DNA from 2 places in the Metabacillus dongyingensis genome. Region 1 is predicted to be linked to the other one. Evidence: riboswitches for the same ligand, from Rfam matches in the RefSeq annotation. Region 1 holds a riboswitch; the other holds the start of a gene.
What was found. A riboswitch is a leader RNA that binds a small molecule or an ion and turns the genes downstream of it on or off. The one in region 1 is predicted to bind cyclic di-AMP.
Positions count from the first base shown of each region.

Region 2: linked by a shared signal. The riboswitch ahead of K8L98_RS21820 (dicarboxylate/amino acid:cation symporter) and the one ahead of K8L98_RS06515 (APC family permease) in region 1 are both predicted to bind cyclic di-AMP.

Region 1 covers NZ_CP082944.1:1,311,316-1,314,733, forward strand. The annotation lists gene K8L98_RS06500 (acyl-CoA thioesterase) at 1-508, shown strand, start outside; gene K8L98_RS06505 (glycosyltransferase) at 726-1,373, opposite strand; gene K8L98_RS06510 (hypothetical protein) at 1,435-1,569, opposite strand; cyclic di-AMP (ydaO/yuaA leader) riboswitch at 1,737-1,882, shown strand; gene K8L98_RS06515 (APC family permease) at 2,028-3,418, shown strand, end outside.
Region 2 covers NZ_CP082944.1:4,388,303-4,391,720, reverse strand. The annotation lists gene K8L98_RS21830 (M3 family oligoendopeptidase) at 1-785, shown strand, start outside; gene K8L98_RS21825 (alpha/beta hydrolase) at 879-1,613, opposite strand; cyclic di-AMP (ydaO/yuaA leader) riboswitch at 1,732-1,874, shown strand; gene K8L98_RS21820 (dicarboxylate/amino acid:cation symporter) at 2,031-3,278, shown strand; partial or broken gene K8L98_RS26925 (cation transporter) at 3,346-3,417, shown strand.

The sequences.
Region 1 (3,418 bases):
ACAGATACCTAACAGCAAACCGTGTTCAGAATCAAGAGTTTTCCAAACAAACCGTGTACTGCCGCCAGATACGAATAATCATCAAACCTTGTTCGGCGGGAAATTAATGGCTTCAATAGATGTTGTAGCCTCAATTTCAGCTGCGAAACATTGCCGGTCAGAATGTGTCACAGCATCCATGGATTCGGTGGATTTTCTGCATCCGATTCGTCCGACTGATGCGGTGCATCTTGAGTCTTTCGTCACATTCACGGGAAGATCATCGATGGAGGTATTCGTAAAAGTAACGGCAGAAGATTTAATAAGCGGTGAATCCAGAGTAGCAGCGACAAGCTTTATCACATTTGTTTCATTGAATGAACATGGTAAGCCAAAAGCCGTTCCGGGAGTTTATCCTGAAACAGAAGAGGAAAAATATTTATTTGATTCAGGTGAGGAGCGCTCGTTAATCAGGAAAGCAAGAAGAAAAGCGAGTATTACATTCTCGGAGAAAATTAAGCAATATTAATTGGCCATACATACCGCGCTCGCCTTGAAAAAAGTACACCAAAGCAGTGTATTAGGGAAGAAAATCGCCTCCACCCTGAAAAAAGCCGCAAAAAAATCAATAATAAAAAAGAGGGAAGATCCTTTGGGGATCTTCCTTTTATTTAAGACTAATGAAATTGCGATTTTCATACGAAACACAAACAAATCTTGAAGTAAACTTATATTCAATAGATAAGCTAGAATTTTTCTGGAAACTGTTTCATGATTCCTGCCGAAAGAACATCGGCAAGCATCATCAAATGATCCAGCCCTTTATCAAATGCTTCAATACTCGCATTCCAATCCTTTTTAAGTCGGGCAGACAGATCTTCAGAAATAAATTGAAGATGAATATATAATGCTTCCTTCAGTTCTTTTTCAGACCAGTTCGGATTTGCGCTGCTCAAGAACTTGGCGATGTCATCTGCATTCTTATGCCATTCAGTATTAAATTTCTTAAAGTCAGATTGATTGCCGCTTTTTGCAGCTGCAGTCAATTTTCCTGCAATCAGAATGTGTTCTCTTAAGAGCTCAGCAAGCTTGTTTCCTGCTTCTTCCCCGTAATAAGGCTTAATGGCATTGCCAATGTCATCCTGATTTTTTAAGAGTCTTGCAAGCAGCTCTTTTTGATTCTCAAGATCGTTAAGGGAACTGACCACATAGCTTTTTGTCCAAACCGCATGATCAGTCCAGAGCCTCCTCATGCTTTCTTTTAAAGCAAGCGTTTCTTTTGTGATGCATTCTTCGCGTGCCTGTGCCATGTCTTTTGCATCAGTTTTTATCGGCGACATGACGAAGACTAAGGACATAACCAGCATTCCAGCAGTTATTAAGTGTTTTTTCAATTGTAAATTTCCTTTATATAAGTAGTGCGTAACATCAATAGTTTGCATGTAATCCTAAGTTTCATTCTTCTTCCGCACGAAACTCCCGATCTGCTTTTTCTATTGGATCATTTTCAAAACCGTATACATCATTGATCTCTTTTGTCACTTCATCTAAAAATTCATCAGATAATATCGGTATGTTTTCTTTAATCATTAAAATCCTCCTATGCTTGAATAAAAATAGTGTTAGCGCAAGGGCACAATATCATACATTTCCTCCTTTTATTGACCGGTAGCTTATTGGTTTAAAAAAGTCAAAGGAAATGAATTATTTTTATTTACATCTCTTAAGGATAGGAGTATGATAACCAACAGTTTCATATTTATTATTCGCTTAATCCATAAGGAGCGGGGAACCCGAAATTGTGATAATTTTCGCAAAGGGGTGAATCCTATTCATATAGGTAGGGATACTCTTTTGTCCCGAATCCGTCAGCTAACCCCGTAAGCGTTAAAAGAGAGGATGTGTAGCGGTGAGACTGAAATCCTAATGTCCATTATGCTGTTCGTAATGACTTGCGGACAATTATGATTGATTCACTAATTAAATATTTACTTTCTTAAATGATACCTTCCAAGAAAAAGTTCAGATGAAAAAATGGTGGTGCAGAAATGTTATCTATGCTTAAAAGAATAATCATTGGGGCTCCCTTAAAATCTACAGAATTAGGAGAGCAAAAATTAAATAAAAAGAAAGCACTGGCTATTTTATCTTCAGATGCTTTATCTTCTGTAGCGTACGGGCCAGAGCAGATCCTGCTTGTCTTAGTAACAATAAGTGCTGTTGCATTTTGGTACTCCATTCCAATTGCAGTAGGGGTCCTATTTTTATTAACGGCTCTGATCTTATCCTACCGTCAAATTATCTATGCTTATCCTCATGGCGGGGGAGCATATGTCGTTTCAAAAGAAAACCTTGGAGAAAATGCAGGTTTAGTTGCAGGAGGTTCACTCTTAGTAGATTACATATTGACAGTTGCTGTAAGTGTCTCAGCAGGAACAGATGCGATTACTTCTGCATTTCCAGGCTTACATGATCATAATGTCATCATTGCTTGTTTGCTGGTTGTTTTTATCACCATACTAAATCTCAGAGGAATCACCGAATCGGCTTCGATTTTAGCCTATCCAGTCTATTTGTTTGTTTTGGCGCTTTTTATTTTAATAGGGGTAGGGATATTTAAAATCATAACCGGGGATGTTTCACCTGATTTGCATGCACCGATAGGGACTCCTGTTGCAGGCATTAGCTTATTTTTGCTGCTGAGAGCATTTGCTTCAGGAAGTTCTGCCTTAACTGGGGTCGAAGCAATCTCAAATGCGATACCGAATTTTAAGGAACCCGGTCCTAGAAACGCAGTCAGAACGCTGATGGCAATGGGGTTATTGCTTGCCATTTTATTTTCTGGAATCGTATTTTTAGCCTATTACTTCGGGATAGCTCCAAAACACGAGGAAACCGTTGTTTCCCAAATTGCAGCTGAGACGTTTGGAAGAAACTTTATGTATTATTTTATCCAGGGAACGACAGCTATGATTCTTGTTCTCGCTGCCAACACTGGATATTCTGCTTTTCCATTGCTTGCATTCAACCTTGCAAAAGATAAATACATTGCAAGAATGTTTACGATGAGAGGAGACCGATTAGGGTATTCAAATGGGATCATCACTCTTGGAATCACGTCCATTTTACTAATCATTATTTTTAAAGGGCAGACAGAACAGCTCATCCCCCTTTATGCAGTAGGCGTGTTTATTCCATTTACCTTATCCCAGACAGGGATGCTCGTGAAGTGGCTTCGTGAGAAGCCTAAAGGCTGGGCGGTTAAACTTGCGATAAATTTAACTGGAGCACTTATCAGCTTTCTTGTCATGATGATGTTCTTCATAACAAAGTTCTCGCAGGTTTGGGCGGTGCTGATCTTTTTGCCTCTTATCGTTTTAGGATTTCATCAAATTAAGAAGCACTATGTGGCCGTTGGAGATCAGCTGAGACTCACAAC
Region 2 (3,418 bases), 2.0 Mb from region 1:
TTACAAAAAAAGCATTTGAGAACCGCTGGATCGAGGCTGAAGATCGTCCGGGAAAAGCTCCGGGAGGTTTTTGCACAAGTTTTACCGAAAGTGACCAGTCCAGAATCTTCATGACATTCTCCGGCACCCCGTCAAATATCGCAACTCTTGCCCATGAGCTGGGCCATGCCTTCCATCAGCATGCAATGGCGGGAGTGCATCCGCTTAACCGCAATTATGCGATGAATGTAGCTGAAACAGCATCAACATTTGCTGAAATGATTGTTGCAGATGCCTCAGTAAAAAAAGCAAAATCTGATGACGAGCGTTTGGCACTATTAGAAGATAAAGTGCAAAGAAGTGTTGCACTGCTCATGAATATTCACGGCCGCTTCCTATTTGAAACTTCTTTTTATGAGGAACGCAAAAAAGGAATCGTCAGTACGGAAAGAATAAATCAATTAATGGAAGCTGCACAAAAAGAAGCTTATTGTGATGCTTTAGGAGAGTACCATCCTCATTTCTGGGCATCAAAACTGCATTTCTATATTACCGGTGTGCCGTTCTATAATTTCCCATATACGTTTGGCTATTTGTTCTCACTTGGCATATATGCGAAAGCATTGGAAGAGGGAACAGCGTTTGAAGAGAAATACATTGCTCTTTTAAAAGATACAGGATCCATGCAGGTAGAAGATTTGGCTATGAAACACTTAGGAGTGGACTTAACAAAAGAGGATTTCTGGCAAAAAGCTGTTCAGCTGACTGTGCAAGATGTAGAAGAGTTTTTGGAAGCGACAAAATAAATAAACCGGAAACAGGCATGGTTCTGCTGCCTGTTTCCGTTTTTTTTTATGGCTTGTAAATGCAGAAAAAAACGAGAAAATCTCCCTTGCCTTTTACTCAATCCGCCCGATCCAGCTGTTTATTTCTCGAATGACCTGATCTTGTTGAACAAAGACATTGATCTGGGCTTTGTTATCTCCTTTTTGTTCTCCGTAAATGCCAAACTGTGCATGATTGCCGCCGTTAATTTTGTAATAAAAGGTATTGTCAGACAATAGGTGTTTCGTTTCTTTTATTTCATCCAGGGTTGTTAATCCGTCATGTTCTGCATAGATGGTCAGAATCGGAAAATGTGTGTTTGAAAAATCACTGGAATCTGCCGGATAAGCAGCAAGCAGGAAAAGCCCTTTTATATTTTCCTGATGTTCAAACGCGTAAATAGAAGCAGCCGAACCTCCGAGAGAGTGTCCTCCAATGTACCAATTTTCAATCTCGTCTCTATCATTTATAATTTTATCTGCTTTGCTGATGCCTGCAATAGCCAGGTTAAAGGGCATTTTAGGAATTAAGACAGTGAACCCTTTTTGAGTTAACTGCTCTGCAAGATAGGCATATGCTCTCGGATCAACTTTTGCTCCAGGATATAGAATGATGCCATTATTCGTTTTTTGGTTTTCAGGCTGAAACAGCAAATACCCATTTTTATCATTTTGATCCAGTAAATTAGTAGTGTAAAACAGTTCTTCAGCCGGTTTATAGGTGATTTGGGACCAGATATAAAATCCTGCAAAAGAGAGAATCAGACCCCCTGATGCAATCAGAAAAAAATTTTTTATCCACTTTTTCATGGTTAAAACTCCTTAAAGTAAGAACGTTTTTTGCTAAATTTTATGTTCAAATCCAATTAAAGGCAAATTTTTATATTTGCAAAAATTAAATCTTGTATTTAGAATAGTAGTATAACTTAATAAATATACGCTTAATCCTAAAATGGGAACGGGGGAACCAAACTGTGCAGTTGCACTGGGGTGAATCCTTTATGGTCAAAAGGTAGGACACTCTTCGTCCGAATCCGACAGCTAACCTCGTATGCGGTGGAGAGACTCATCTGTGGAAATGTTATAATTATTCAAATTGACGAATAAAACCGCGAGAATTCTCTCGCGGTTTTTTGTATTTTTTAAAAAAACTCCCACATATATGTTTCTCTTTCTCTATTTATTGGGAATTAAACACTATCTATTACTTTTTTACGGAGGTTTTATATGAAACTAGCAACGAAAATCATCATTGGTCTTATTCTGGGGGCAATTGTCGGCCTCATTCTTAATATCACGGCTCCGGATTTATTTAAACAGTTAGACACGTTCCTATTTACCCCGCTTGGAAAAATCTTTCTAAACTTAATCAATATGCTCGTCGTACCAATAGTCTTCTTTTCTATTACTCTGGGAGTTGCTGGGTTAGGAGATCCAAAGAAATTAGGAAGAATAGGTGTTAAAACGGTCACCTACTTTTTAGTAACAACAGCAGTAGCCATTGTTATAGGCTTAATCCTTGCACTGACCATTCAGCCCGGCAATGTAGGTGAATTCGATACAAAGTCCGCTGAATATAAAGCTGAAGAAGCTCCATCTGTTGCAGAAACATTCTTAAATATGATTCCGACGAATCCTGTTAAAGCATTTGCCGATGGTAATATGCTGCAAATTATTATTTTCTCAATTTTTGTTGGCCTTGGCATCACGTTTCTTGGAAAGAAAGCAAATACATTATTTAAGGTAGTTGAGCAAGGCAATGATTTAATGATGTATTTAGTAAATCTAGTGATGAAATTCGCTCCATACGGTACTTTCGGTCTTATTGCTACTGCTGTAGGCAGTCAAGGTTTAGACGCCCTTAAAGCAATGGGACTCTACATGGGAGTTGTAATGCTTGCACTTGTGATTCATGCTATTGTCACCTATGGTTCATCCATTCTTTTTCTGGCAAAGCAAAGCCCGATCTGGTTCTTTAAAAATTTCGCTCCTGCCATGGCAGTAGCTTTCAGTACATCAAGCAGTAATGCGACACTTCCTGTATCTATGGAAACAGCGCAAAAGCGTCTGAAGGTTCCAGAGCCGATCTCAAGTTTCGTTCAGCCGCTCGGCGCAACCATTAATATGGATGGAACGGCCATTATGCAGGGTGTAGCAACAATCTTTATCGCTCAAGTCTACAATATTGATCTTTCTTTCACTCAGTTGCTGACAGTAGTACTTACAGCTGTTCTCGCTTCAATTGGAACAGCCGGTGTACCAGGAGTTGGACTTATCATGCTTGCGATGGTCTTAAACTCTGTAGGCCTTCCCGTAGCAGGCATCGCCTTGATCATCGGTATAGACCGTCTGCTGGATATGGCTCGTACAGCAGTTAATATTACAGGAGATGCGGCATGTGCAGTGATTGTAGCAGAAACAGAAAAGAAACATGGAGACTTTAAATTTCCTGAAATGGAAGAAAAATTGTCATAATGAGAAAGACGGCCTAAAGTGGCCGTCTTTTTTATTAAAGACAATAAGCCCTTGCAGAAGCTGATATGGAGCGGCAAGGGCATTCAGTTCGGTTTCCGTTGTTTTGAACACGCTGAGACTGCAAAGAGCCAAACTGTAAA